Regions from separate parts of the Arthrobacter sp. TE12231 genome, predicted to be linked through region 3. Evidence: riboswitches for the same ligand, from Rfam matches in the RefSeq annotation. Region 3 holds a riboswitch; each other region holds the start of a gene.
What was found. Region 3 has a riboswitch for S-adenosylmethionine ahead of metX (homoserine O-acetyltransferase MetX). Riboswitches for the same ligand answer to the same signal wherever they lie in the genome.
Positions count from the first base shown of each region.

Region 1: another riboswitch for S-adenosylmethionine. It lies ahead of ACVWYS_RS00285 (DUF1737 domain-containing protein); the one in region 3 lies ahead of metX (homoserine O-acetyltransferase MetX).
Region 2: another riboswitch for S-adenosylmethionine. It lies ahead of ACVWYS_RS05300 (aminotransferase class V-fold PLP-dependent enzyme); the one in region 3 lies ahead of metX (homoserine O-acetyltransferase MetX).

Region 1 is NZ_JBSSFS010000001.1:65,963-75,648, forward strand. It holds gene ACVWYS_RS00265 (UDP-N-acetylglucosamine 1-carboxyvinyltransferase) at 1-571, shown strand, start outside; gene ACVWYS_RS00270 (glutamate--cysteine ligase 2) at 679-1,866, shown strand; gene ACVWYS_RS00275 (O-succinylhomoserine sulfhydrylase) at 1,863-3,071, opposite strand; gene ACVWYS_RS00280 (rhodanese-like domain-containing protein) at 3,072-3,482, opposite strand; gene ACVWYS_RS00285 (DUF1737 domain-containing protein) at 3,479-3,727, opposite strand; SAM riboswitch class IV at 3,827-3,941, opposite strand; gene ACVWYS_RS00290 (ATP-grasp domain-containing protein) at 4,311-5,267, shown strand; partial or broken gene ACVWYS_RS00295 (glycosyltransferase) at 5,344-6,096, shown strand; gene ACVWYS_RS00300 (aminodeoxychorismate lyase) at 6,525-7,493, opposite strand; gene cls (cardiolipin synthase) at 7,587-9,062, shown strand; gene pabB (aminodeoxychorismate synthase component I) at 9,161-9,686, opposite strand, start outside.
Region 2 is NZ_JBSSFS010000001.1:1,162,304-1,171,989, reverse strand. It holds gene rsrA (mycothiol system anti-sigma-R factor) at 1-72, opposite strand, end outside; gene ACVWYS_RS05325 (sigma-70 family RNA polymerase sigma factor) at 69-821, opposite strand; gene ACVWYS_RS05320 (DoxX family protein) at 1,071-1,619, shown strand; gene aroA (3-phosphoshikimate 1-carboxyvinyltransferase) at 1,627-3,045, shown strand; gene rsgA (ribosome small subunit-dependent GTPase A) at 3,029-4,144, shown strand; gene hisN (histidinol-phosphatase) at 4,221-5,033, shown strand; SAM riboswitch class IV at 5,206-5,319, shown strand; gene ACVWYS_RS05300 (aminotransferase class V-fold PLP-dependent enzyme) at 5,354-6,781, shown strand; gene ACVWYS_RS05295 (class I SAM-dependent methyltransferase) at 6,928-7,701, shown strand; gene ACVWYS_RS05290 (Nramp family divalent metal transporter) at 7,855-9,141, shown strand; gene ACVWYS_RS05285 (metal-dependent transcriptional regulator) at 9,158-9,686, shown strand, end outside.
Region 3 is NZ_JBSSFS010000001.1:2,846,786-2,856,471, forward strand. It holds gene ACVWYS_RS12885 (alpha/beta hydrolase) at 1-431, opposite strand, end outside; gene ACVWYS_RS12890 (SGNH/GDSL hydrolase family protein) at 526-1,389, shown strand; gene ACVWYS_RS12895 (hypothetical protein) at 1,477-2,130, shown strand; gene ACVWYS_RS12900 (isochorismatase family protein) at 2,133-2,693, opposite strand; gene ACVWYS_RS12905 (MFS transporter) at 2,868-4,250, opposite strand; gene metX (homoserine O-acetyltransferase MetX) at 4,420-5,595, opposite strand; SAM riboswitch class IV at 5,607-5,722, opposite strand; gene ACVWYS_RS12915 (bifunctional o-acetylhomoserine/o-acetylserine sulfhydrylase) at 5,838-7,154, opposite strand; SAM riboswitch class IV at 7,215-7,330, opposite strand; gene ACVWYS_RS12920 (VOC family protein) at 7,485-8,123, shown strand; gene ACVWYS_RS12925 (CPBP family intramembrane glutamic endopeptidase) at 8,239-9,006, opposite strand; gene ACVWYS_RS12930 (histidine phosphatase family protein) at 9,127-9,686, shown strand, end outside.

The DNA.
Region 1 (9,686 bases), 2.8 Mb from region 3:
CATCGTGACGAACTCGGAAGTCACCATCCGCCGCGTCCCGATCGAGTTCATGGAAATCGAGCTGGCGACCCTGGAACAGATGGGCCAGCGGCTCGAAGTGTCCGGGGAGTACTTTGCCCGCAACGGCCGCACCCGCCTGGTGGACGTCACCACCAAGCCTTCGGAACTGCGGGCGCCGGAAGACAAGATCCACCCCATGCCCTTCCCGGGCCTGAACATCGACAACCTGCCCTTCTTCGCCGTGATCGCGGCCAACGCCCACGGCCAGACGATGATCCACGACTGGGTATACGAGAACCGGGCCATCTACCTGACCGAGCTGAACAAGCTGGGCGCCCAGGTGCAGCTGCTCGACCCGCACCGGATCTACGTCAACGGGCCCACCAAGTGGCGTGCCGCCGAGGTGGGCTGCCCGCCGGCCCTGCGCCCCGCGGCCTGCCTGCTGCTGGCCATGCTCGCGGCTCGCGGCGTCTCGGAACTGCGGAACATCTACGTCATTGAGCGCGGCTACGAGGATCTGGCCGAACGGCTCAACACCATTGGCGCGAAGATCGAGTATTTCCAAGACTGATCCCAAGCAACGCGAGGTCTGATCGCGCCCGTCCGCAGGGGGATGGGCGCGAAGTGACCCGGCGTTGGCGTAGGGCGTGTCGGCGGTTCCTGACGCACAATAGATTTATGCGCACCTTCGGCGTGGAGGAAGAACTGCTGATAGTCGACCCGGAATCGGGCCGGCTGCTTGCCCTCGCCGACCTCATGCTGGCCAGCCTGCTCCCGCCGAAGCAGGACGCCGCCCAGGTTCTCCCGGGGCAGCAACCGGTCCACGAGGGCGGCGCCGACTTCAGCTACGAGCTCAAGCTCGAACAGATTGAGACCCAGACCCGGCCGTGCCTGGACTATAGGGAACTTCTTCGGCAGCTCAGGCAGGGCCGGGCCTTGGCAGACCAGGCCGCCCGCGTGCACGGCGGCCGAGTCGCGGCCTTGGCCACCTCGCCCCAAGGCGCCGCCACGCACCTCACCCAGAATCAGCGGTACATGACCATGCAGGAACGCTTCGGGCTCACGGTCCGGAACCAGCTGACCTGCGGCCTCCACGTCCACACCTTTGTGGAATCGCCGGAGGAGGGCGTGGCCGTGATGGACCGGATCCGCGACAAGCTTGCCGTCCTGATCGCCCTCAGCGCGAATTCCCCGTACTGGAACGGCGCAGAGACAGGGTTCGAAAGCTACCGCACCCAGGCCTGGAACCGCTGGCCGGGCTCGGGCCCCACGATGATCTTCGGCAGCCTGCCCGTCTACCGGCGGCTGGTGACCCGGCTGGTGGAAAGCAATGTCCTGATGGATGAAGGGATGATCTATTTCGATGCCCGGCTGGCTCGGCTGCATCCCACCGTGGAGGTCAGGGTCGCCGATGTCTGCCTGCGGGCCGAGGATGCGGCGCTGATCGCCGTGCTGGTGCGCGCCCTCGTGGAATCGGCGTCGCGGGAATGGAACGACGGCGTCGAGCCCGCCCCGGTACCCACGTTACTGCTGCGGATGGCCGCATGGCAGGCCAGCAACTGCGGACTGCGCGGGCAGCTCCTGGACTTTGGAACTTTCACCCCTGCCCCGGCCGCCGACGTCGTCCGGGCACTCGTGGACTTCGTTGCCCCGGTCCTTGAGGAACAGGGCGAGCTGGACCTGGTGCGCGCGGGCGTCGAGCGGATCCTGGCGGAGGGCACGGGCTCGCAGCTGCAGCGGGAGCCGTTCCGCGCCGGCGGGCTGGCCGCCGTCGTCGAACGGGCCGTCGAAGTGACGACGCAAGGGGACGCCGGCGGAGAGCCAGCCGGGCACGAGCCATCCCTGGGCCGGGTGCGCCGGGGCTAGACCTGCTTGAGCGCCTGGCCGAGGTCGCGGATCAGGTCCTCGACGTCCTCCAGGCCGACTGAAAGCCGCACCACGCCGTCGCTGAGCCCGATTGCCGCGCGGCCTTCCGGGCCCATGGCGCGGTGCGTCGTGGTGGCCGGGTGCGTGATGAGGGACTTCGAATCACCGAGGTTGTTGGAGATATCGATGATCCGCAGCGCATCCAGGAGCGCGAAGGCGGCCTCCTTGGCGGTGCGGCCCGGGGACGGCGAGAGTTCCAGCGTGAGCACGGTGCCGCCGGCCTTCATCTGCTTCGCCGCGAGATCGTACTGCGGGTGGGAGGGCAGCAGCGGGTACTTGACCCAGCTGACCGCGGGCTGCTGCTCAAGCCAGCCGGCCAGCCGCAGGGCGGAGGCGGAGGAATGGTTGACGCGCAGGGCCATGGTCTCCAGGCCCTTGGTCAGGACCCAGGCGTTGAACGCGGAGAGCGAGGGGCCGGTGTGCCGCATGAGCTGCTTGACGGGCCCGTCGATGAATTCCTTGGTCCCCAGGATTGCCCCGCCGAGCACGCGTCCCTGTCCATCGATGTGCTTGGTGCCGGAGTAGACGATCACGTCGGCCCCGAGGTCTCCGCAGCGCTGCAGCAGCGGGGTGGCGAAGACGTTGTCGACCACCACCGTGGCGCCGGCCGCGTGTGCCAGTTCGCTCACGGCGGCGATGTCCACGATCTCCTGCATCGGGTTCGACGGCGATTCGAAGAAGACCGCCGTCGTCGGCTCGGACAGCGCAGACTTCCACTGCTCGAGGTCCGGACCGTCCACGAAGACTGTCTCGACGCCCCAGCGCGGCAGGATCTCGTTGAGGATCACAAAGCACGAGCCAAACAGCGAGCGGGCGGCGACCACCCGGTCGCCGGCCCCCAGCAGCGCGCCGAGGGCGGTGAAGACGGCGGACATGCCGGACGCCGTCGCAAAGCATGCCTCGGTGCCCTCGAGCAACCGCAGCCGCTCCTGGAAGGTTGCGACGGACGGGTTGCCGTAGCGGGAGTAGACGAAGCGCTCGTCCTCCCCGGTGAAGGCGCGCTCGGCGGCGGCCGCGGACTCGTAGACGAATCCTGAGTTGAGGAAGATCGGCTCGGCGGTTTCCTGGAAGCCTGTACGGTCAAGGCCTCCGCGGACGGCCTGGGTGTCGGCCGCCCATTCGGCGGCGTCTGGATTGAAAGTCACTTAAATCTTTCCGAGGTTGGTGGGCAGGCCGCGGTTCTTCCAGCCGTTGACGGTGCGTTCGCCAAAGCGGTCGGTCTCGCCTTCGAAGCCCTCAAGGACGTTGTAGGAGGTGTAGCCGGCCTGCGTCGCGGCCGTCGCTGCGGCGATCGACCGGGCGCCGGAGCGGCACAGGAATACGAGCTCGACGGCGGTGTCCTCGGGCGCCTGGCGCTGGAGCTGTTCCACGAAGTGCGGGTTGGGCACCCCGCCGGCGAGGGTCCACTGGATGAAGAGAGGATCGTTGTCCGTGGCCTTCGTATCCGGGATGCCGATGTGGGCCCATTCGGCCTCGGTCCGGACGTCCACCAGGATGGCGCCGGCCTCCAGCTTGGCCCACGCCTCGTGCGGGCTGAGGTCTCCGGCGTAGCTCATGCGTGGCCCTCGAAGGCGTCTTCGGCACCAAACTCGTCACTGTCGAGTTCATCCACGGCGTTGGCCACGGCGGCGTCTGCGCTCGCAATTGCGGCCGGCAGGACCAGGGCCTGCGCCACGATCACCGTGCTGCCGTTGAAGGTGGCGGCGGGGCTTCCGTGCAGGACATAGCCCTCGGCCAGGGCGGCCGACACGCGCTCACAGAAGGCGCGGTCGTCGGCGCCGGTGAACAGGCGGTAGGCCAGTTTGTCCTCGCCGGCGGGAGCTGCGGCGGGGGCTGTGCCGGGGGCGGCTGCTGTACCGGGTACAGCGGGTATGGATGTGTCGGGCACGACGGATCTCCTCTTTCACGCTTGCAGCTCGAATGGTCGATATGCCGAGTATTCACCTGAGGCACCCCGCCGCGAAAGGGAGGGTTGCCGACCGGCCAGTCAGGGCTTGGCACCGGTTCTCATTACTCCCCAAAAACGTAACACTTACGACGCCGGCCCGCACCGCCGCCGTCGTCATGTTCCGTAACCGGACCGCGTTTCCGCGGGGTGACACACGCGGCGGACTGAGAAATCAGAGTTGCGGGGTGAGAACCGGGTGCGGCGCCAAGGCGAGTAGTAGCGGGCTCCAGTTTCGGGTACTGCCCACTCGTGTCCGCCGGGAGTTTGCGCAGTCTACTGAGGGGATCGGACTGACACGTCGGCCCGTCCCACGTTTTCTGTGGATCAAGTTATCTCTGCGTGCAGTTGTCTGTCCCTCAATTTTTGTCTGAATCGGTGGCCCGAACCGCCGGAGCCGCAGCCGCGGCCCTGCGGGTGACGGCGGAATGGAGCAACCGTGGGCCCGCGCATACTGGTTACTGGCATTGCAGGCGCCGCCGGCCGGGCCGTCGCGGCCCAGCTAGCAGCCCGCGGCATCCCGTGCCTCGGCTCCGACGCCCGCGACGTCACCCGGCAGGGCGAGGACGCCACCACCGCAGCGGCAGTCAGGCTCCTGCCGGCGACGGACCCGGACATGGTCCTGGACCTGCGCCGGCTGGTGGACCGGGAAGCCATCAACGTCATCATTCCGACCCTCACCGTGGAACTCCCGGTCCTGGCTGCGGCCCGCGCCGGATTCGGCCGGGACGTGCGGATCATCGTCGGCGACCCTGCCGCGGTGGCCCTCGCCAACGACCACCTGTTCACCGCATGGGCGTTGCAGGCAGCCGGCATTCCCGTCCCGCGTTTCGGGGTTCCGGGCGACCTCGCCGCCGCGCCGGCGTCCCTGGCCGACCTCAACGGTCCCGTCGTCGTCAAGCCGCGAACTTTCAAAGGCACCCACGCCGTCCACCTGCTGGCCGGGACCGGCTCCGTCAGCTGGAAGAACCTGCCGGCCGGGCAGCTGGTCCAGGAGTTCATCCCGGGCGCCGACTACGTGGCCCTGGTGTTCGGCACGCCGCCCCGCAACGCGATGGCGCCGGTGGCCGTGGTCCTTGAGAAGACAAGAACTCCGTACGGTCGGGCCGGCAGCGACGAAGTCAGCCGCAGGGTGCCGGCGGCCGAGGCCAACGATGTGCGGAAGCTGGGCCTGGCCGCCGTCCGCACGCTCGGGCTGACCGGCCCGGTCCAGGTCCAGATCCGCCGCCGCGCGGACGGAACCCCCGTGGTGCTGGGCGTCTGCCCGACACTCGGGGCGAACAGCACGTGGGCGCCCGAACTGCTCGACGCCGTCCTGGCAACGTTCATGCTCCCGGCATTCAACCCGGCGTCCTTCCGGCGATGCCCGGCGATTCCCGCCGATGCCCTGGGGTGAGGCGCCGGTGCCGGTCGGCCCGGCACAGGAACTCGTCCTGGTGTTCATCGGATTGCCCGTCCTGGCGGCGGCGGTGATGGCGGCTGTTGTTCTGGCGCTGGCCGTCTCTTTTGAGGTGCGGTCCGCGCGGTGTCGGCGCCGCCACGCGCCTACTCTCTGGCAGCAGTGGCCCACCGTGTCCATCATTGTGGCGGCGCACAATGGGGGCGGGCTTCTGGCGGACTGCATCCGGTCAGTCCAGGGGAGCCGGTATGAGCGGTACGAGCTGATCCTGGTGGATGCCGGCTCCACGGACGACACCCCGGAGCTCATGGCGGGGTTCGCCGCCGAGGACGGACGGATTGTGTTTGCGGGAAGGTCACCCGCCGCGGCGGCGGGATACGGGGCGGCACTGAACCTGGGCGTGGGCCGGGCCGCGGGGGAGGTGCTCATGTTCCTTCCCGCGGACGCCGTCCTCACCCGGCGGACCGTGGACCGGATGCTGCAAGCCTTCGACGTCGGGAGTGGCGGTCCCGACGGAGTCGGCGCCGTGTGGGGCGGCGAACGGACCCTCACTGCCGGTCCTGCCGCGCGGATCGTAGACCTGATAGGCCGCGGCTGCGGCGGGATGGCCCGGCGGGCGCAAGCGGCCTCCGGTTTCCTGCCCGTCTTCGCGGCAGGTATGGGCGCGGTGCGGCGTGACGTCCTGACGGAGATCGGCGGCTTCAGGGAGGACACTGGTGCCGCGCAGCTTGAGTTGGGCTGGCGGGTGCGAAGCGCAGGCTACCGGGTGGGATTCGCCCCGCGGGCCGTCATCACGGGCCAACACCCGGTGCGCGTCGGTGAGCTGTGGAGGCGGCGGGTGGCGCGCGAACGGTCGCTGCTTCAGTGCCTGGGGATCCACAAGTCAGCCGTTGGTGACCTCCGTCGGCGTCCGATGGGCGACTGCCTGGCGGCCATCACGGTTGCCGCCATCATCCTGCCAGCGGTCCGGACCGCCGGCGTGCTCGCGCTGGCCTGCCTCGCGCCGGCGAACCTCCTGTCCGGAGCCCGTCCCGGAGCCGAACCGCTTCCGGACATCTGGGCACAACCGGAGGCCTGGGGGCTCGGCGGCGCAGTCGTCCTGGCGGTGTTCTGCGCCGGGGCTCTCGCACTTGCCGTCGACGGCACGATCAGCAACCTGCGTCACTTGTGGGCACTCCCGGCGCTGCCGCTCTACGCGGTGTTCTCGGGGTTCGCCGTGCTGGCTGCCATCGGTGCGGAGTTCCGTGCCGCCGGCTATTCGATCGTGGCGAAGAGGGCGTTGAGCTCGGCCGTGAGCTGCCGGCGCAGTTCCGGGGTGCCGATTTCCTGGCCGTCGATGTGGTTTACCGGCGCCAGGAGCCGGATGCTGGAGATCAACCAGACGGCGTCGGCGTCCAGCAGGTCCTTGGGCTCCAACGGGCCGTAGCCCAGCTCCCAGCCGGCAGCCTTGGCGGCCGTGAACAGGGCGCCCTGCGAGGTGCCCGGGAGGATGCCGCTGTCCAGCTGCGGGGTGATGAGCCGCCGGATCGTGCGAACGCCGCCGGCGCCGTCGTCCGTCGTTTCCAGGTGCGCCAACAGAACAGTCGACGTCGGTCCCTCCAGGACCCGGCCGTCCGCGGATGTGAAGATGACATCGTCCGCGCCGTGCTCGTGGGCGTAGCGCAGCGCTGCCATGTTCACGGCGTAGGAGAGGGTCTTGGCGCCGAGCAGCAGCCAGGGCGCGCGCTCGCCGACTTCGCTGTCGTAGCCGCGGTCCAGCAGGATGACGTCGATTCCGGTCTCGCGCTGCCGGCGGCCCGCCGCCCCGGGGGCGGACGCCTGGACCCAGCAGGTGGGGGCGGCGGCGCCTTCCGGCCCGCGGGTGACCAGCAGCTTCACCACCACTTCATCATCGTCCGTGCCGCCGGCTGCGGTCACGGCAGGATCCTGGCGCCGGTACTCGCCGATGGCGGTCTCCACCGCGCGCCTCCAGGCGTCCTCGGCGGGGATATCCAACTCCAGCAGGCGGGCAGAGCCGGCCAGCCGGGTCAGGTGCGCCTGGATCTTGCGGGGCCGGCCGCCCACGGCCAGCAGTGATTCGAAAACGCCATCGCCGCGGGTGGCGCCCAGGTCCGTGGCCATCAGTTGCGGCTTCGATGCGTCAGCAACGCGGCCGCCCTCGAACGCCGGATCGAGGAAGACCAGCACGGTCGCGGGCGCGGGCATAGTGGCAGGAGAGGTCATGGCTACAGCTTAGTCTCGGTAGTCCCGGGATAGGATTTGCTCGTTGCCCGTTCCGGAACTGTTCCGCGGGCCTGAAGCTTGAGGGGTTCGCCTGTGCTGTGGCCATTTCCGCTGGCGGAGACTTTACCGTCCTGGGCGGTCCTGATCCTGACCCTGGTCGACTTCGCCATCCGGGTGCTGGCCCTGGGCATCATCCCCGGGAACCGGCGGCCCACCACCGCGATGGCGTGGCTCCTGGGCATCTTCATCGTGCCCACCCTGGGCCTGGCCTTGTTCCTGCTGTTCGGCAACTTCCGGCTTTCCCGCCGCCGCCGTGCCCAGCAGGAGGCCGTCAACACCCGGGTCCGGGCGGGGACATCGGCGCTGCAGGCCGTCGAAAGCCGCTACAGCGGACCCGAATGGGTGGCGTCCGCCTCTGAACTGAACAAGACGCTGGGATCGCTGCCGATGGTGGACGGCAACAGCGTGGAGCTGCTGCCCGGCTACCCCGATTCCATCAAGGCGATGACGGAGGCGGTCCGCGGCGCCAAATCCTTCGTCAATGCCGAGTTCTACATCATGAGTTCGGACCACGTCACGGACGATCTGTTGACCGCGATGGAGGAGGCGGCGGAGCGCGGTGTCGAGGTCCGCGTCCTGTTCGACCACCTGGGCACACTCCGTATCAAGGGTTACCGCAAGCTGAAGGACCGGCTCAAGGCCAGCAAGATCCGCTGGCGGCCCATGCTGCCGCTCAGCCCGGTGCACGGCCAGTGGCGCCGGCCGGATCTTCGCAACCACCGCAAGATCATGGTGATCGACGGCGAGATCGCCTTCACCGGATCCCAGAACCTGATCGAGCCGTCCTACAACAATCCCAAGCACCGCAAGGTGGGCCGCGAATGGGTGGAGCTCATGGCCTGCCTGCGCGGGCCGATTGTCACCACCCTAAATGTGGTTTTCGCGACGGACTGGCTCAGCGAAACCGACGAATCCCTTGAAGCGCAGTTGGCGCACCAGCCGGAGTCCCACCCCGGAAACATCACGGCACAGGTGGTTCCCAGCGGCCCCGGGTTCATCACCGAGAACAACCTGCGACTCTTCAATACCCTCATCTACTCAGCTCAGCACAAGATCTCCCTCTGCAGCCCCTACTTCGTCCCGGACGACTCGCTGCTCTATGCGGTGACGACGGCGGCGCAGCGCGGCGTCGAGGTGGAACTCTTCGTCTCGGAAAAGGGTGACCAGTTCTTGGTCCACCACGCGCAGCAGTCCTACTATGAGGCGCTGCTCGAGGCAGGGGTACGGATATTCCTCTACAAGGCGCCGTATGTACTGCACGCCAAGCACTTCACGATCGACAACGAGGTTGCCGTGCTGGGTTCCAGCAACATGGACATGCGCTCCTTCTCGCTGAACCTCGAGGTCTCCGTGATGCTCCTTGGCGAGGACATCGTCCAGCGGATCCGTGCGGTCGAGGACACCTACCGCAGCATTTCGCACGAACTCGTGCTGGACGACTGGATCAAACGGCCCATGAAGGTCAAGTACGTGGACAACGTGGCGAGGCTGACGGCAACGCTGCAATAGCGCCGGCGTTGCTGGAACTGCTGTGTGGTGCCGTCCAGCGTCCAGGGACGTCAGATCTGGCGGAACTCAGCTTCGGGGAAACTCGGTCCTCGCCGAACTCAGCCTCGGGGAAACTCGGTGCCGAGCGCCGAGAGGACCCCGAATGCTTTGGTCCGGATTTCCTCGTATTCCTCCTGCGGGGACGAATCTGCGGTGACGGCACCGCCGACGCCGAGACTCAGTTCCGCCGTTCCGTCGCCGAGGGCCCGGACCACCAGGGTCCGGATCGCCACGGCGAGGTCGGCGGCCCCGTTTAGGGAGAAATAGCCGATCGCCCCGGAGTACACGCCGCGCGGGGCGGCCTCCAGCCGGTCCAGGATGGCCATGGTGCTGACTTTCGGGGCGCCGGTCATCGAACCGGCAGGGAAGCAGGCGGCGACAGCCTCGGCCCGCGGCATTCCGGGCCGGAGCTGAGCGTCGATGGTGCTCACCATCTGGTGCACCGTGGCGTAGCTTTCGATCGCGCACAGCCGGCTGACGGCCACCGAACCCGGGACGGCGAAATGGCTCAAGTCATTGCGCAGCAGGTCCACGATCATGATGTTTTCCGCGCGGTCCTTCGCCGAGGTCTCCAGTTCCTGCCGC
Region 2 (9,686 bases), 1.7 Mb from region 3:
ACCATCCAGATATTCATAGATACGTTGCATCCGGGCGTCGTCGCAATCGCCCAGTCCCTGGCAGTCGCTCATTTCCTGTTCTCCTGTTTGTTGCTGTCGGCCGCGCTGGTTGACTCGGTGGCGGCCCTGAATCCCCGCTCGGCGGCATAGTCCGCAAGCATGTCCCGCAGCATCTTCCGGCCGCGGTGCAGCCGGGACATGACGGTCCCGATGGGGGTGTTCATGATGTCTGAAATTTCCTTGTACGCGAAGCCCTCGACGTCGGCGAAGTACACGGCCAGCCGGAATTCCTCGGGAATCGACTGGAGGGCGCGCTTCACATCGGAATCGGGCAGGTGGTCAAGCGCCTCGGCTTCAGCCGAACGCAGTCCCGAGGACGTATGCGACTCTGCGCGGGCCAGCTGCCAGTCCTCGATCGTGTCCGAATTCGACTGCAGGGGCTCGCGCTGACGCTTCCGGTACAGGTTGATGTAGGTGTTGGTGAGGATGCGGTACAGCCAGGCTTTCAGGTTGGTGCCGGGCTTGTACTGGTGGAAGGCCGAGAACGCCTTCGTGTACGCCTCCTGGACCAGGTCCTCGGCGTCCGAGGGATTCCGGGCCATCCTCATGGCCGCGGAATACAACTGGTCCACGTACTGCATCGCGTCGCGTTCAAAGCGCGCCCGGCGCTCTTCCGCGGACTCGGTGGAGACGTCCAGCGGCTTGCCGTCCACCTCGGTTTCCAGGGCGGCGGCCGCACTGGCATCAGGTGTGGGGGTGGGCGTGGCGTCGTTTCCGGCAACCTCGTGCATGGCCGTAACGGCCGGGTCCATGGTGCTCATTGCGTCCAAGTCTACTGTCACCTTCCGCCGGGCACCCGGAACTCCCGGAAGCGCGACGGTCCACGGCTGCCCGGAACCGGCTTCCAGTTCCGTTCTGTCCAACACTTGCGTCAAATCTCCGCCTTCCTTAGCCGTGCTTAAACCTGCCTTTCACAACCACGTCCGGCAGGCAAATATTCCGCAAAAGTGCAAGACTAGAACCGGTTCTCCCGCAGTAAATCCGCAGTTCGTCCATCCAGGAGGAAATTCATGTCGATTGTCCGCTTTCTCGCCCGGCCCATGCTCGCCTCCAGTTTCGTCCTCGCCGGCGTGCACAAGCTCAAGAATGCGGATGACACTGCGGCACAGCTGTCTCCCCTGCTGCGGCGCACCGCCGACGCACTGCCGTTCCAGGTCAATGAGAAGGTCCTGGCGCGCGCGATTGGCGGAACCCAGGTCGGCGCCGGCGTCTGCTTCGCCCTTGGCAAGTCCGCCCGGCTGGCGGCCACCGTCTTGGCCGTCATTTCGGCCCTCAACAGCTACGTGGAATGGCGCAGCGCGGACATCTCCTCAAAGGAAGCCCGCGACGCCCGCCGCAAGCAGCTCCTGAAAAACGTTTCCCTGACCGGCGGCGCGCTGCTCGCTGCCGTCGACACCGCCGGCAAGCCCAGCCTGGCGTGGCGCGCCGGCACCTTCGCCGCGGACGCGAAGAAGAACGCGAGCCACTTCGCGGCCGATGCCAAGAAGACCACCAACAAGCGGCTGAAGAAGGCCGACAAAGTGGTCCGCAAGGCCGTCGACCACAAGGCCGGGGCCTAAGACGGTAATGACTGGCACCACCCCCTCCGCAGCTACCCCGTCCCGCTCAGCCGGCCGCCATGCTGCCGATGCCGCTCCGCCCTGGCCCGCGCCGTTCGCGGCACGGCCGGTCGACGCCACCGTCACCGTTCCGGGTTCCAAGTCCCTGACCAACCGGTACCTCGTGCTCGCGGCCCTCGCGGACGGGCCGTCCCGCCTGCGGGCGCCCCTGCACTCCCGGGATTCAGCGCTGATGATTGCGGCCCTGCGGCAACTGGGGGCCACCGTGACGGAAGTTCCCGGCGACGGCGCGTTCGGCCCCGACCTGGAAATCATCCCGATCAGCCTGGACGCCGCCGCGGCGGAAACGGCGATCGACTGCGGCCTGGCCGGCACGGTCATGCGCTTTGTGCCGCCGGTGGCCGCGCTGCGCCGCGGAGAGTCACATTTCGACGGAGACCCGCACGCCCGCAAACGGCCGATGGGCACCATCATCGAGGCACTGGCAGGCCTGGGCGTGGCGGTCAGCGCGCCCGACGGCGGTCCGGCGTCGTCGCTGCCCTTCACCGTGCACGGCACGGGTGAAGTGCGCGGCGGCCACCTCGTCATCGACGCCAGTGCATCGTCCCAGTTCGTCTCCGCCCTGCTGCTGGCTGGCGCCCGCTTCACCGAGGGGCTCCACCTGGAACACCAAAGCAGGGAAGATGCAGGCAGGCCCGTGCCGAGCCTGGACCACATCAACATGACGGTGGCCGTGCTGCGCGGAGTGGGCGTCACGGTCGATGACTCGGTACCGAACCACTGGGTGGTCTCCCCCGGCCCGATCCGCGCGTTCGACCAGCGGATCGAGCAGGACCTCTCCAACGCCGGCCCGTTCCTCGCGGCGGCCCTCGCCACCGGCGGCACCGTGCGGATCCCCAACTGGCCCGCCGGGACCACGCAGGTCGGTGACCTCTGGCGCGGCATCCTGGCCGCCCTGGGGGCGACCGTGACGCTCGACGCCGGCACCCTGACCGTCACCGGCGGACGCGAAATCAAAGGCGGCGACTTCGACGAAACCAGCGAACTCGCCCCCACCGTCGCCGCGCTCTGCGCCCTCGCCACCGGCCCCTCCCGGCTGAGCGGCATCGCGCACCTCCGCGGTCACGAAACAGACCGGCTCGCCGCCCTCGTCGCCGAGATCAGCCGCCTCGGGGGCGACGCCGAGGAAACGACGGATGGACTCATCATCCGGCCCGCCAAGCTGCACGGCGGCGTCGTGCACAGCTACGCAGACCATCGCATGGCCACGGCCGGCGCCATCCTCGGCCTGGCCGTGCCGGGCGTCGAGGTCGAGGACATCGCCACCACGGCCAAGACGATGCCCGACTTCCCACGGCTCTGGGAAGCCATGCTGGCGCAGGGACCCACCGCGGACGAGGACGGCGCCGGTGGCACGCAGCACTGATTCCTGGGACGAGTCCGATGTCCGGATCCGTCCGAACAAGAAGGGCTCCCGGCCCCGCACCAAGGACCGGCCCAGCTACGACGACGCCGTCACGGGCCGCATCATCACCGTTGACCGCGGCCGCTACACCGCCGTCGTCGGCGAAGGCACCCCCGGGGAACGCAAGATCATCGCCGCACGGGCCCGGGAACTGCGCCGCAATCCCGTGGTGGCCGGCGACTTCGTCTCCCTCGTCGGGGACGTTACCGGTGAACCTGACACCCTCGCCCGGCTGGTGAAGATCCTGGACCGCAAGACGCTGCTGCGCCGCAGTGCCGATGACACGGACCCGATCGAACGGGCCGTTGTGGCCAACGCCGACCAGCTCGTGGTGGTGGTGGCGGCGGCCAATCCCGAGCCCCGGACCGGTTTCATCGACCGCGCGCTCGTGGCCGCGTACGACGCCGGCATTGAGCCGCTGCTGCTCGTCACCAAGGCCGACGTCAAGGATCCCGCCGAGCTGTTGTCCAATTACACGCACCTCGACTTCCCCGTCATCATCTCCAAGACGGCGGACTCCGCCGCATCAGGCATCGACGCCCGCTCCGACGACGGCCTTTCGGCCCGGCTCGACAAGGACGCCGTCTCCCAGCTCCGCGGCTACCTCGACGGCAAGGTCACCGTCATGCTGGGCCATTCCGGCGTCGGCAAATCCACCATGGTCAACGCACTGACCGGGGCCGAACGTGCCACCGGAGGCGTCAACGCGGTGACCGGCCGCGGCCGCCATACGTCTTCCTCCGCGCTGGCGCTAAAAGTCAACGATGCCCCGGCCGGCAGCTGGATCATCGACACCCCCGGCATCCGGTCCTTCGGGCTGGCCCACGTGGATCCGGACCGGATCCTGAGGTCCTTCCCGGACCTGGAACCGGGCACGGACGATTGCGAACGCGGCTGCAAGCACGACTCCACCGCCGTCAACTGCGGCGTCGATGCATGGGTTGCGGCCGGGCATGCGGGTCCCTCCGGGCCGGCAAGGCTGGCCTCCCTGCGCCGGCTGCTGGGCACAGACCCGCGGATGGAAGCGCAGGACACCAAGGAACTCGGCACTGTGTCCTAATCCGGCCCCTCACCGGCCCGCGGCGCAGCACCGCGGCCTCCCGGCGGCCCGCCCGCTTAGACGGTAGTTTGGAACCATGAGCCAAACCGATTCGAGCTACAACGATGACCTGCGCCTTGCCCATGTCCTGGCAGATTCCGTCGATTCCCAGACCATGAGCCGCTTCAAGGCGCTCGACCTTCGGATCGAGACGAAGCCCGACCTCACCCCGGTCACCGACGCCGACAAATCCGCCGAAGAGGCCATCCGCGGCCAGCTCTCCCGCTCCCGGCCGCGCGACGCGGTCCTGGGCGAGGAATTCGGCAGCTCGGGCCACGGCTCCCGGCGCTGGATCATTGACCCGATCGACGGCACCAAGAATTTCGTCCGCGGCGTCCCGGTCTGGGCCACCCTGATCGCCCTCGTTGACGAGGGCGAACCGGTGGTCGGCGTCGTCAGTGCGCCGGCCCTGGGCAAGCGCTGGTGGGCGGCCAAGGGCGCGGGCGCCTACACCGGCCGCTCCCTGGCCTCCGCCACCCGGCTGAAGGTGTCCAACGTTTCCAAGCTCGAGGACGCGTCGCTGTCCTACTCCAGCCTCGGCGGCTGGAAGGAACGCGGAAACCTGGACGAGTTCCTGGGCCTCACCGAGGAAGTGTGGCGCACCCGCGCCTATGGTGATTTCTGGTCCTACTGCCTCGTGGCCGAGGGTGCGGTGGATATCGCCTGCGAACCCGAACTGAACCTCTACGACATGGCCGCCCTCGTGCCGATCGTCACCGAAGCCGGCGGCCGCTTCACCTCGCTCGAGGGCGAGGACGGCCCCTTCGGTGGCAACGCCCTGGCCACCAACTCGATCCTCCACTCGGAAGTGCTCAAGCGGCTCAACCCCGGACTCGACGACTTCCTCTAGGATCGTCCGACCTTTCTCAACAATCGAACAAACGACGGCGGCGGCCCCCATTCCGGGGCCGCCGCCGTCGTTTCTTCGGCCGACGTGCGCATTGCGGCGCGCACGTAACAAAACGCTTCACATTCGGAGGCCGCCTTTTCCCCGGCTGCACCGATGTCCTACGCTCGATGCAGGTCACGAGTGCCAGCGCTAAACCCCGGTTTGCTGGCCGGCAACCCTCCAGTCGCGGTGGGGTGCCCCGGGTGACGACCTGGCCGGTCCGGAACGGACCCGGCAAGCGCGGATTCCCACGATGTGGGGTCCTGTTCGAGTGAGGTCCCATGACAACTGCCATTTTCCCCGCCGCCCCCGAAGTCGACGCACGGTTTGCCGCCGCCGCACGCCCGCTCGCCGCCGTCACGGGCGCCGAGATCCAGTCCCCGCTGATCAAGGGCGGCCACGCCCGCTACGCCAACCTCGATTACGGCGCCTCCGCCCCGGCCCTGTCCGTTGTCTCGGCCTACCTGAACGAAATCCTGCCGTACTACGCCAGCGTCCACCGCGGTGCCGGCTACGCCTCCCAGATCAGCACCTCGGTCTACGAGAACGCCCGGGACATCGTGCGGGACTTCGTGGGCGGCCGGCCGGACGATTCCGTCATCTTCACCCGCAACACCACCGATTCCCTGAACCTGCTGGCCGGGTGCCTGCCGTTGCAGGACGGCCGGCCCGCCGGCGAGGTCATCTACCTCGACATCGAACACCACGCGAACCTCCTGCCCTGGCAGAACGTCCCGCACCGCAGCGTCGTGGCCGCGCCCACCCTCGCGGCCACCATCGACCGCTTGCGGGACGAGCTCGCACGCGGCGGTGTGAGCCTGTTGGCCGTTACGGGCGCCTCCAATGTCACCGGCGAGATCCTGCCGATCCGCGCCCTCGCCGCGCTGGCGCACGAGTACGGCGCCAGGATCGTCGTCGACGCAGCGCAGCTGGCGCCGCACCGGCGGATCGATATCGCCGCCGACGACGTCGACTACCTCGCCTTCTCGGGTCACAAGCTCTACGCCCCGTTCGGAACGGGCGTGCTGGTGGGGCGCACGGACTGGCTCGACGCCGGCACCCCGCACCTGGCTGGCGGCGGCGCCGTCCGCGACGCCCGGCTCGACTCCGTCAGCTGGACCACCGGACCGGCCCGGCACGAGGGCGGCTCGCCGAACGTCCTGGGCGCGGCCGCGCTGGCCCGCGCCACCCAAGTGATCGCAGAGCTGGACCCGGCACAGTGGTACGCCCACGAGGACGCCATCCGGTCCTTCCTGGTCGAAGGCCTCCGGCGCATCGAGGGCGTGACCGTACACCAGATCTTCGCCGACTCGTCTGCCGACTCGTCGCTTGCCGACGGTCAGCCGGGCGCAGGCACCATCGGCGTCGTGAACTTCTCCGTGGAGGGCTACGACGCCGGGCTGGTGGCCGCCTACCTGTCGGCCGAACACGGGATCGGCCTGCGCGACGGCCGCTTCTGCGCCCACCCGCTGCTCAAGCGGCTCGGCCTGCCCGCCGGCTCCCTGCGGGCCAGCTTTGGCCTGGGATCCCGGCTGGAGGACGCCGAGCGCCTGCTGGCCGGCCTGCGGCAACTGCGGCAAACAGGGCTCGGCTGGGATTACGTGGTGGATGCCGGCCGCTGGGTGCCGGCCAATGACACCCGCAGCTACCCGCACTGGGCGCCGAACACGCCGGGCACTGCCGGCGCCGCGCCGTGCACCCTGGACTAGGCACTGCTTGGACCGGGCACTGCTGACCGGGCACTACTGACTAGGCGCTGGGGATCAGGCACTGCGCCGGTGCGGTAAATTCGAAAGGTACCTGAACCGGCAGGACCTTCCCCGAAGGAGATAGCACGTTGCACAGCGTGCCCAAAATGCACGGCAGGCCCAAATTGCACGCCGGGCCCAAGCTGCACAGTCAACGGCGCCAGGAACTCGGACAGAGCTTCCAGGACGGCGGAGAGCACTACGACCGCGTCCGCCCGGGCTATCCGCAGGAATCGGCCGACTGGCTGATCCCGGCGGGGGCCAAGGACGCCGCGGACATTGGCGCCGGCACCGGCAAGTTCACCGCCCTCCTGGCCGCACGGGGACTGCACACGGTGGCGGTGGACCCCTCCGCCGACATGCTCGAGCAGCTGCGCCGGGCCCTGCCGGAGGTTACGGCCGTCGAGGGTACCGCGGAGCACACGGGCCTCGAGCCGGGAGCCTTTGATCTCGTCACTGTCGCCCAAGCCTGGCACTGGTGCGATCCCCGCCTGGCCAGCACCGAGATCGCCCGGATCCTCCGGCCACACGGAGTCCTGGGCCTGGTCTGGAACCAGCTGGACACCGCTGTGCCGTGGGTACACCGGCTCTCCCGCATCATGCACGCCGGGGATGTCCACAAACCGCACTTCCGGCCGCCCGTGGGCCCCGAGTTCACCGCGTTGGAGAGCCACCTGACCCGCTGGGAAGACGCTGTCACCGCGGAGGACATCAAGGAGCTGGCGAAGTCCCGCAGCTACTATCTCGCAGCGTCGGAGGCCACCCGGGCCAAGGTCATGGCAAACCTCGACTGGTACCTGAACGATCACCTGGGCCATGCCCCCGGCGAGATCCTCCGGCTGCCCTACCTGACGCAGACGTGGCGTGCCATCCGGGCCTGACCCCGGTCCGGATTGCAGGGGAAGGCCAATGGGGCTTATTGTTTCGGTATGCCTAATAATTTCTTGTAGGCTGACAAAACTTTGACGCCGGCCATTTTCCCGCCGGCGCCGGCCGCCGCGTCAACGAGGACGCGCCAATCACGGGAGCTGTCAGTGTTGGACGTAAAGGGACACGAACAACCGCCGCAGGGCGCCCGCACCTATAAACATCCGGGTGCCCACAAGGCGCTGATCGGCCTGCTGGGCCCGGCGTTCGTGGCGTCGATCGCCTACGTCGACCCCGGAAACGTGGCCGCCAACCTCACCGCCGGCGCGAAGTACGGCTACCTTCTGGTGTGGGTCCTGGTGGTCGCCAACATCATGGCCGTCCTGGTCCAGTACCAGTCCGCCAAGCTCGGGGTTGTCACCGGCAAGAGCCTGCCGGAGATCCTGGGCGAGCGGCTCAAGCCGTTCTGGCGCCGCGCCTTCTGGCTGCAGGCCGAAATCGTGGCCGCCGCCACCGACCTCGCCGAGGTAGTGGGCGGCGCAATCGCGCTGTACCTGCTGTTCGGCCTCCCCCTCCCCCTGGGCGCCGTGATTGTCGGCGCGGTGTCGATGCTCCTGCTCGCCGTGCAGGCCCGGGAGAAGCAGCGGCCCTTCGAATTCATCATCATGTTCCTGCTCGGCATCATCACCATCGGCTTCCTGGCCGGGCTGATCATCAGCCCGCCCGATCCGAGGGCCGCCCTGGCCGGGCTGATTCCAGGCTTCCAGGGCCCGGACACCGTCCTGCTGGCTGCCAGCATGCTCGGCGCCACCGTCATGCCGCACGCCATCTACGTCCACTCGGCCCTGTCCCGGGACCGGCACCGGCCCGACGAGCACCAGCATGTCCCGCCGTCGGCCGTCGCCCGCCTGGTCCGGGCCACCCGGTTCGACGTCGTGGCCGCGCTGGCCATCGCCGGCATCGTCAACATCGGCATGCTCCTCCTGGCCGCCTCCACTCTCGGCGGCGAGGACGGCACGGACACCATCCAAGGCGCGCACGCCGCCATCTCCGCCAACCTCGGCCCCGTCGTCGGCGTGGTCTTCGCGGTCGGGCTCCTCGCATCGGGCCTGGCGTCAACCTCGGTGGGCTGCTATGCCGGCGGAACCATCATGCAGGGCCTGCTCAAAATCCGGATTCCTGTCATGGCCCGCCGTGTGGTCACCCTGATTCCGGCCGTTGTGCTGCTGGCGGTCGGGTTCGATCCCACGTGGGCACTCATCCTGAGCCAGGTGGTCCTCAGCTTCGGGATTCCCTTTGTCCTGGTCCCTCTGGTGGTCCTGACCAGCAACAAGGCCCTGATGGGCAGGTTTGCCGACGGGTTGGCCCTCCGGATCGCCGCCATCATCAGCGTGGTGCTCGTCGTGGCACTCAACCTGGTCCTGCTCTGGCTCACGTTCTCCGCCCGCGGCTGACGGTAGGCTTGGGTTTGTGAAGACCAGTACGCCCTCCTCCTCGATCGAGGACTACGTCAAGGTCATCTACTCGTTCACCGAATGGCAGCAGAAGCCCATCACCTCCACGCAGCTGGCGCAGCGCCTGGGGGTCGCCAATTCCTCGGTGTCGGAGATGGTCCGCAAGCTCAAGGACCAAGGCCTCGTAGACCACAAGCCTTACAGCGCGGTCACCCTCACCAGCGACGGGGTCCGGCTGGCCCTGTCCATGGTCCGGCGGCACCGGCTGATCGAGACGTTCCTCGTTCAGGAACTCGGGTACCGCTGGGACGAGGTCCACGACGAAGCCGAGCTCCTGGAGCATGCCGTCTCCGACACCTTCATTGACCGGATGGCGGCGAAACTGGGGAACCCTTCCCGGGACCCGCACGGCGATCCCATCCCGGCCGCGGACGGCACCGTGCTGATGCCCGCCGCCTTCCGCCTGAGCGAACTCGACGACGGCCACACCGGCCGCATCACCCGGATCAGCGACGAAAACCCGGAACTCCTGCGCTACCTCGCCG
Region 3 (9,686 bases):
CTGGGGTCACCGCCGGCGTCGACGGCAAAACCTGAGAGCCCGACGACGGCGGCGAAGTCCGCCGGCCGCTGCCGCAGCAGCGTGGTGGCCATGGCCATGCCCATCGAGAATCCGAGCAGCGTCACCGAGGGGTGGTCGGCCTTGATGGAGTCGATCCAGTCCTGCACGTACGCCGCGGCGGCCTTGACGGCGTCGAGCGAATAGTCGATGGACGCCGTCAGCGGGAACCAGGTGAACCCCGGTCCCATGGCGATCGGGGCGCGCACGGAGGCTACCGCGAATTCCTGCGGGAGCATGTCCGCCAGGCTGAGCAGGTCCTGTTCGTTGGCGCCGTAGCCGTGGAGCAGGACAATCAGCGGCTTGCCCGCACGTTCCTGCTCCGGCTTGGACCATTCGACGACAGGGGCGGGGAAGGCATCAGCGTGAGTCATGGAACCATTCTTACAGTTACCCGGCGGTAACAACCTACGGTGGCGTAGCTTGACAGGAAGAGTGCAGGATAAGAACGTGAGCGAAACCGAAGCCATGGAAAATTCACCGGAGACGTCAGCGGACACCGTCGTGACCCACCCGTGGACCCGTTACGTGGCCATGGGCGACTCGTTCACGGAAGGCATCGGCGATCCGGAGCCGGCGAGCCCGGGCGGCCACCGGGGCTGGGCCGACAGGGTGGCCGAGGAGCTCAGCCGCGGCCACAACGACTTCGCGTACGCCAACCTGGCCGTCCGCGGCAGGCTCCTGCAGCAGATCGTCGACCAGCAGTTGGCGCACTGCCTGTCCCTCAAGCCGGACCTCATCACGCTCTCCGCGGGCGGCAACGACCTCATCCGCCCTGGCGGGGATCCGGACGTCCTGGCCGAAAGGCTGGACTCGGTGGTGCAGATCCTGAGCCTGGGCGGCGCCACCGTGGTCCTGTTCAACGGTCCGGACACAGGATCCACGGTGCTCGGACGGATCCGCAGCAAGGTGGCCATCTACAACGAAAACCTGCGCACGATCGCCGCGCGCCACGACGCCGTGATCGCGGACATGTGGTCTCTGCGCCAGCTTAATGATCCGCAGATGTGGGATGTTGACCGGCTGCACTTTTCGCCGCTGGGCCACCATACGATTGCGGCGATGGTCCTGGATTCGCTGAACGTCGAACACACCCTGGAGCCGCTCGCCCCCAAGCCGATGCCGCAGCGCAGTTGGCGGGAGGCCCGCAGCGGGGACCTTGTGTGGGCCCGGGAATATTTTGTTCCGTGGGTGGTGCGGCGGCTGCGGCACCGTTCCTCGGGCGACGGCGTGACGGCCAAGCGGCCCCTGCCGGGGCCGGTGTTCGGGCCCGGCGTACCGCTGGGCTCGGGCGAAGGCCCGCCGGGCACCGAGGACGCGGTACGGTCCTGAGCCTGCGGGGCCTAAGCTGGAGGCACACTCCTCAGGCCCCGCAAATGAAGAGGCCCAGCAGCTGAAAGGCCCCGTACCGTGAGCAGTATGTTCTTCTGGATCATTGTGTTGTCGTTCCTGATTCCCATGGGAGTGCGCCTCTACCGGAGGTCCGCCCGCGGCCGGAACCAGAACGTGCCGGGCCAGTTCGGCCGGTTCCCCGGAAACCAAAGCAACCCGGCAAACCAAGGCAACCCGCCAAACCAGAGCAACCAGCCGCGGGACGGGTACACGCAGCAGGACTACTTTGGCGGCTTCGGCCAACTGGGCGCGCCGAAGCAGACCGGAGAAGCCAATCAGCCGTATCCCGGCCAGCAGTACCCGAACCCGCAGAACCCGGGCCAGCCGTACCCGGGCCAGCAGTACCCGAACCCGCAGAACCCGGGCCAGCCGTACCCGGGCCCGCGGTTCCCGGACCAGCCGTTCCCGACCGAGCCGTACCCCGGACAGCAGTATCCGGGCCCGGCCGGCTACGGATCACCCGTTCCCTACGAGGACAGCCCGGAGTACCTGAACAACCCGCCCCAGCCGCAGCGGCACGAACCCGACCCGGGTGCAGGGCAGCCGCAGGCGCCCGAGACGCCGTCGGCCCCGCAGGGTTACCGGGCCCGCAAGCTCGCCGAGCTGGACCAGCAGTACAGCGACGGCAAGCTGTCCATGGAGGACTACATGTCCCAGCGCGCTGAAATCATGAAGGGCTAGGATCACAAAAGGCTGGCGAAGTCGATATCGGCCGCGTTGACGGTTCCGGCCGTCCGCCCCGGGGCCTTGTGGTTCTGCCAGTACAGATTGGTGTGGGCCACCACGAGTTCCGGCGGCGGCGCGCCATATTCGCTCAGGTCCTCGGTGGTGTGGGCGTCCGCGACCAGCGTGACGTCGTAGCCTCGGGTGATCCCGCCGTGGAGGGTCGAGCGAATGCACTCGTCCGTCTGCGCGCCGGCCAGGAAGAAGCGGCCGATCCCGCGGTCTGCCAGCACCGACTCCAGGTCCGTAGCCTCGAAGGCGTCGCTGTACTCCTTGGGCACAAGCGGCTCCGCATCACACCGCACGAGCTCCGGCACGTACTGCCAGGCGTCGCTGCCCCGCGGGAGCTCCTCGCCGCCATGCTGCACCCAGATGACGTCCACCCCGGCGTCGCGTGCCCTCTGCACGAGGACGGCAATGGTCGCGACGACGTCGTCGCGGCGGTAGGCCCCCGCGACGACGCCGAGCTGCATGTCCACTACGACCAGTGCCGTGTTGGGTCGGTTGACGAGCGTGGTCACAATGCCTCCCGGATCCTGGGCTTGTCTGCCTGCCCACTCTAATCCCCGCGGCCCAAGCAACGCTGAGATCATGAGCAGCGTTAACGCCGAGGGCCCGGGTCCGCGCCGTGCGCGAATCCGGGCCGACGGCCACTCAACAGGTTTCCCCGGGCCGTGTTTCCCCGGGCCGGCGGCCTACCGCTTGCCGGCGGCGAGGAGGTCTGCGGTGCCCTGGGCGTCGGCGGCGTCGACGTCGTGGAGCGAGACGCCGCGGGTCTCCTTGAGGAAGAACACGGCGACGGCGGTGATCGCGCAGGCGATCAGGAGGTAGATGGCCACCGGGACGGAGGACTTGTACTGGCCCAGCAGCGCGACGGCGATGATCGGCGCGAGCGAACCGGCCACGATCGAGGTCACCTGGTAACCGAGGGACACGCCGGAGTACCGCATCCGGGTCGGGAACATCTCGGCCATGATGGCCGGCTGCCCGGCGTACATCAGGGCGTGGAAGAGCAGGCCGATGATGACCGCGGCGAGGATGATCAGATCGTTTCCGGTGTCCATCATCGGGAAGGCGAAGAAGCCCCAGGTCGCACCCAGAACGGCGCCGGCCATGTAGACGGGCTTGCGGCCCACCCTGTCCGAGAGCCGGCCGACCATGGGCACCACGGAGAAGTGGATGAAGTGGGCCACGAGCAGGAGCAGCAGGATCCGGGCGGTGTCGGCGTGGACCACCGTCTTGAGGTAGGTGATTGAGAAGGTGACCACGAGGTAGTACAGGATGTTCTCCGCGAAGCGCAGGCCCATCGCGGTGAACACGCCGCGGGGGTAGCGGCGGAAGACCTCGGCAACGCCGTAGCCCTTGTGCCCTGCCTCAACTTCCTTGCGTGCTTCCAGGAAGATCGGGGCGTCGCTGACCTTGGTGCGGATGTAGTAACCGATGAGGACGATCACGGCGGAGAGCCAGAAGGCGACCCGCCAGCCCCAGCTAAGGAAGTCCGCCGAGGACAGCACGGAGGACAGGATGAACAGCACCGCGGTGGCGAAGAGGTTGCCCAGCGGAACAGCGGACTGCGGCCAGCTGGCCCAGAAGCCGCGGGACTTGCTGGGGCTGTGTTCCGCGACGAGCAGGACGGCGCCGCCCCATTCCCCGCCGACGGCGAAGCCCTGGGCGAAGCGAAGGAAGACCAGCAGCGCCGGGGCCCAGTAGCCGATCTGCGCGAAGGTGGGCAGGCAGCCCATCAGGAACGTGGACACGCCCACCAGGATGATGCTGAGCTGGAGCAGCTGCTTGCGGCCGAACTTGTCGCCGAAGTGGCCGAAGACGATCCCGCCGATCGGGCGGGCAACGAAGCCGACGGCGTACGTGAGGAACGCCGCGAGGATTCCGTCCAGTTCGGTCTGCGAATTCGGGAAGAAGGCCTTGCCAAAGACCAGCGTGGCCGCGGATGCGTAGAGGAAGAATTCGTACCATTCCACCACGGTGCCGGCCATGGAGGCCGCCACCACCTTCTTCAAGCCGGACGTCTTGACGTCGGGCTCGCCTGCGCGCGTCGCGGCAGCGTTTTCCGTGCTCATGAGAACTCCTTCGGTGTCGCCTTCGACACCCCGTGGACCATTGGGCTGAGATGTTGTGTGAATTAGCACACACAGCGTTATTCCCAACGAGTATGGTTCCCGGAGCCCTGAGCCACAACGACCATTAGTGCAGGGAGCATCTGCAAAAATGCACAGCCGTGAGGGGCGGCTAGGCGAAGAAATTGCTCCGCAACTGGCCGCTGAGCTGCCCGATTTCGGTGAGGAAGCCGTCGTGGCCGATCGGCGCCTCGATGATGTGCAGCTCGGGGCCCCCCGGCAGGGCCTCGGCCAGTGCACGGGACTGGGCGGGGAAGTACAGGCGGTCCGAGTCCACGGCCGCCACCAGGAACTCGGCCGTGGCCGGGGCCAGGGAGTCCCGGAGGCTTCCGCGTCCGCGGCAGACGTCGTGGCTCATGAGCGCCTCGGTGATGGCGATGTAGCTGTTGGCATCAAAACGCCGGACCAGTTTGTTGCCCTGGTGGTCCAGGTAGCTTTCGACCTGATAGCGTCCGCGCCCGGCCAGCGATCCGGCTTGCAGGGGCGCCTCGGACTCCTGGGCGTTCCGGCCGAACCGGCCGTCGAGCTCGGCCGCGGAGCGGTAGGTGATGTGCGCGATCCGGCGGGCGAGGGCGAGCCCCGCTTCGGGTTCCGGGCCGCCGTAGTAGTCCCCGCCGTTGAAGTTCGGGTCCTGGCGGATGGCCAGGGTCTGGGCCTGAGCGAAGGCAATCTGTTCTGCGGTGCTGCTGGCGCCGACGGAAATCACGGCGCAGCGCCGGACCCGCGAGGGGTGGGTCACGGCCCACTCAAGGGCGCGCGCGCCGCCGAGCGAACCGCCCAGCACGGCGTACCAGCTGTCGATGCCCAGGGCATCGGCCAGCCGCGCCTCGGCGGAGGTCGTGTCCCGCAGAGTCACGAGCGGGAACCTCGATCCCCAGGGGCGGCCGTCGGGGGCCGGCGTGGAGGGTCCCGTGGAGCCGTAGCAGCCGCCCAGGATGTTGATCGATACGACGAAGTACTTGTCCGTATCCACGGGGGCCCCGGGTCCGGCCAATTGTTCCCACCAGCCGGGTTCCTCGCTGGCACCGCGGGTCACATGGGTGTCGCCGGTCAGGGCATGTTCAATGAGGACGGCGTTGGAGGCATCGGCGTTCAGCGTCCCCCACGTCTCAAAGCCGAGGACCACATCCGGCAGCTGGACCCCGGATTCGAGCTGCAGGTCACCGATCCTGAGGTACTGGACGGTCCCGTCCGGCACCCGGGCAGCTTGGGCGGCGGGTCTTGCGGAAACGGAGTTCCGGATTGGTTTGGTTTCGGGTTCACCACTGCGGGTGACGGCAATCGTCATATGAGGACCTAACTTCGCGCTTGCCTGCCGTCAGCTGACCGGCAGGCCAGGTCTTCACCCGGGGCACCCCGCCGCAAATGGAGGGTTGCCGGCCAGCAAGCCGGGGCTGTCGCTGGCACTCATGACCTTGTATGAGTGTACGAAACAGCGTGCGGAAATGACGAAGATTGTGACTTCCGTGTGACAGCCGGAGGCCGGCACTCCCCGTCCGCGGGAGGCCGGCCGCCGGTTGTCCGGTGGAGCTAGGCGCTCTTGGCCGCACGGAATCCGGCGTCGAGGTCCGCGAGGATGTCGTCAATGTGTTCCAGTCCGACCGAGAGCCGCACCAGGCCGGGGTTCACGCCGGCCACGGCCTGCTGCTCGGGCGAGAGCTGACTGTGGGTGGTCGACGCCGGGTGGATCACGAGAGAGCGGACGTCGCCGATGTTCGCGACGTGCGAGTGCAGCTCGAGGGCATCAACGAAGCGTTTGCCGGCCTCCGCTCCCCCGGCGATGTTGAACGCGACGACGGCGCCGGTCCCCTTGGGCCCGTACTTGCGCCCGCGCTCGTACCAGGGGCTGGATGGCAGCCCGGCGTAGGCGACGGATTCGACGTCGTCCCGCGCCTCCAACCATTCGGCCACCTTGGTGGCGTTGGCCACGTGGCGTTCAACGCGCAGGCTAAGGGTCTCGATGCCCTGGGCGATGAGGAAGGCGTTGAACGGGGACACGGCGGAGCCGAGGTCGCGCAGGAGCTGGACCCGGGCTTTGAGGATGTAGGAGAGGTTGGCCCCGAGCGCGCCGCCGGCGCCGAGGTCGCGGGCGTAGACCAGTCCGTTGTAGGTGGGGTCCGGGGTGTTGAAGCCGGGGAACCGTTCGGGGTCCTTGCCGAAGTCGAACTTGCCCGAATCCACGATCACGCCGGCGATCGCGGCGCCGTGGCCGCCGAGGTACTTGGTGGCGGAATGGACCACGATGTCCGCGCCCCACTCGATCGGCCGGATGAGGTAGGGGGTGGACAGGGTGTTGTCGACAATCAGGGGCACGCCGGCCTCGTGGGCCACCTTGGAAACGCCCTCGATGTCCAGCACGTCCTGGCGGGGGTTGGAGACCACTTCGCCGAAGAACAGCTTCGTGTTGGGCCGGACGGCCTCGCGCCACTGGTCCAGGTTGTCGGGGTCCGCAACGAAGGTCACGGAGATACCGAACTTCTTCAACGTGTGCGCGAGCAGGTTGTAGGTGCCGCCGTAGAGACTGGGGCTGGCGACCACGTGGTCCCCGGCCTCGGCGATGTTGAGGATCGCGAACGTCTCGGCGGCCTGGCCGGAACTGAGCAGCAGGGCGGCGAGGCCGCCTTCCAGGCTGGCCACGCGCTGTTCCACCGCGTCCTGCGTGGGGTTGCCGATCCGGGTGTAAATGGGGGCAAGTTCAGCGAGGGCGAAGCGGTTCGCGGCGCTTTCGGCGCTCGGGAACACGAACGACGTCGTCTGGTAGATCGGGAGGGACCGGGCGCCGGTGGCGGAGTCCGGCTCCTGGCCGGCGTGGATCTGGCGGGTTTCGAAGGACCAGGCAGTGGACATTATTGCTCCTGTCGGGACTGGGCACAGCACCGCCCGGGCCATCGGCCCAGGCCGGCACAGGCGCCGCGCTTGCCCTCCGGCGGGCGCCGGACGGCCAGGTCTTCACCCGGGGCACCCCACCGCGATACGAGGGTTGCCGGCCAGCAAGCCGGGGCTTTGCGCTGGCACTCATGACCTTGGTTCAGTGTAGGAATGGCGGCAGGCCGCTGGATAGCTTTATGACGAACATGAAGACGACGGGCACGCCGGCCTCCAGACACCCCGAGACATCCCATCATGGTAAGGCAAGCCTAAGCTGAGAGGTCCATCACAAAGTGCCAAGATGAGGGCATGCGCATGGATCACGTTTCTTACGCCTGTGAACACGATGGCTTGGCAGCCACCACTGAACGTATTGCGTCTGCCCTCGGCGTCGAAGCCGTGAAGGGTGGAGTGCACCCCCGTTTCGGGACACGCAACATGATTATCCCGCTCGCGGGACACAAGTATGTCGAGGTCGTGGAGGTCCTGAACCACCCGGCATCGGACAAGGCCCCCTTCGGCCAGGCAGTCCGGGCACGCTCCGAGGCCGGCGGCGGCTGGATGGGCTGGTGCGTCGAAGTTGACGACCTCGGCCCGTTCGAGGAGCGGCTGGGCCGCGCCGCCGTGAACGGCAACCGGAAGTTCCCCGACGGCCGCGAACTGGTCTGGAAGCAGATCGGCATCCTGGGCCTCATCGCCGACCCGCAGGTGCCCTACATGCTCAAGTGGGAGGGTGACCCGGAGCTTCACCCCTCCAATGCCTACGCAAGCGACGTCAAGATGTCCGCGCTGACCATTGCCGGTTCGGCAGAGCGCGTCACGGAATGGCTTGGCGAGCCCGTGGAAAAGCCGCTGGAAGACGTGGCCGTGAACTGGCTCGCGCCGCACGGCACGCCCGGAATCCTCTCCGTCACCTTCGAGACCGCCTCCGGGGCGGTCACGATCTAACGCTCCACCTGCCCCACACTTCGGCCGCCATCCCGCGGGTGCCAACGTTGTCACCCGCGAGATGGCGGCCGATATATTTTAAGTGCCGACTCTCCCGCGTTGCTTTGTGGGCGCCTCAGCCCAGGCCCACGGCCTTGCCGAACAGGCTGAATCCCACGAACGCCACGGTATCCAGGATGGCGTGGGCGATCACGAGGGGCATCACCCGCTTGGTGCGGGTGTAAACCAGGGCGAAGACCACGCCCATCACCGCGTTGCCGATAAACGGCCCGAACCCCTGGTAGAGGTGGTAGCTGCCGCGAAGCAGGGCGCTGGCCGCGATGGCCGCCGGCGTGCTCCAGCCCAGCTTCCCGAGCCGGTCCAGGAGATAGCCCACCACAATCACTTCCTCCACGATCCCGTGCCGGATCGCGGACAGGACCAGCACCGGCACCGTCCACCAGTAGGCGTCCAGGGCGCTGGGGATGATCGCCGTCGTGATCCCCAGCGCCCGGCCGGCGGCGTAGAGCGCCAGGGACGGGATGCCGATGGCGGCGGCGAGTCCCAGTCCCTGCAGGAGATCCTTGCCGGGACGGGCGAAGTTGAAGCCGATCCTCCGGAACGCCGAGGTGCCGTGTTCTCCGGCTGGCCAGCGCTCGGTGAGGAAGTAGATCACCAGGGCCACCGGGACCAGGGCAAAGAGGATGTCCAGCAGCTGGTAGGTGAGGTCGAAGTATTCGCGCGCGCTCTGCGAACGGTTCAGCGTGGACGTGCCCTGGGCCAGCGGCGCCGTGGTCATTTTGTCCAGCAGCTGCACCACGGAGTACACCGCGGACTGCCCCAGCGACAGTCCCAGGACAATCAACACTTCGAACCGCAGCCGACGGCGGGAGGGAACCAACATGTTCCTATCTTGCCTGCCGTTGCCGATAGTTTGCTGGTGCCCCACCTATTGCCCAGGAGGTGCGGCCGTGCGGGGTTTTGCCTGCGGCACCCGCTTCCGGGAGCCCTATGCTTGGGGTTTATGAGTGCGCCCCGGAAAATCATCATGATCCGGCACGGCCAGTCCGCCGCCAATGCCGACACCTCGATCTACAACCGTGTCCCGGACTACCGGATTCCGCTGACGCCCCTGGGACTGGAACAGGCGACGGCGGCCGGTGAGGAGGTCCGGCGCCAACTGGACGGCCGCCCGGTGTGCGTCTACGTTTCCCCGTACCTGCGTGCCTACCAGACCCTCGAGGCGCTCAACCTCGGCCCGCTCGTGGAACGGGTGATCGAGGAACCGCGGCTGCGGGAGCAGGACTGGGCGAACTTTCAGATCGCCGGCGACATCGAGGACCAAAAGGAGCTCCGCAACGCCTACGGCCACTTCTTCTACCGCTTCCGCGAGGGCGAGTCGGGCTCCGATGTGTATGACCGGATTTCCTCCTTCATGGAGACCCTCTACCGGCACTGGTCAAAGCCAAGCTACGCCCCGAACGCGCTGTTCGTGACGCACGGGCTGACCATGCGCCTCTTCTGCATGCGCTGGTTCCACTGGTCGGTGGAGTACTTCGAATCCCTGAACAACCCGGAGAACGC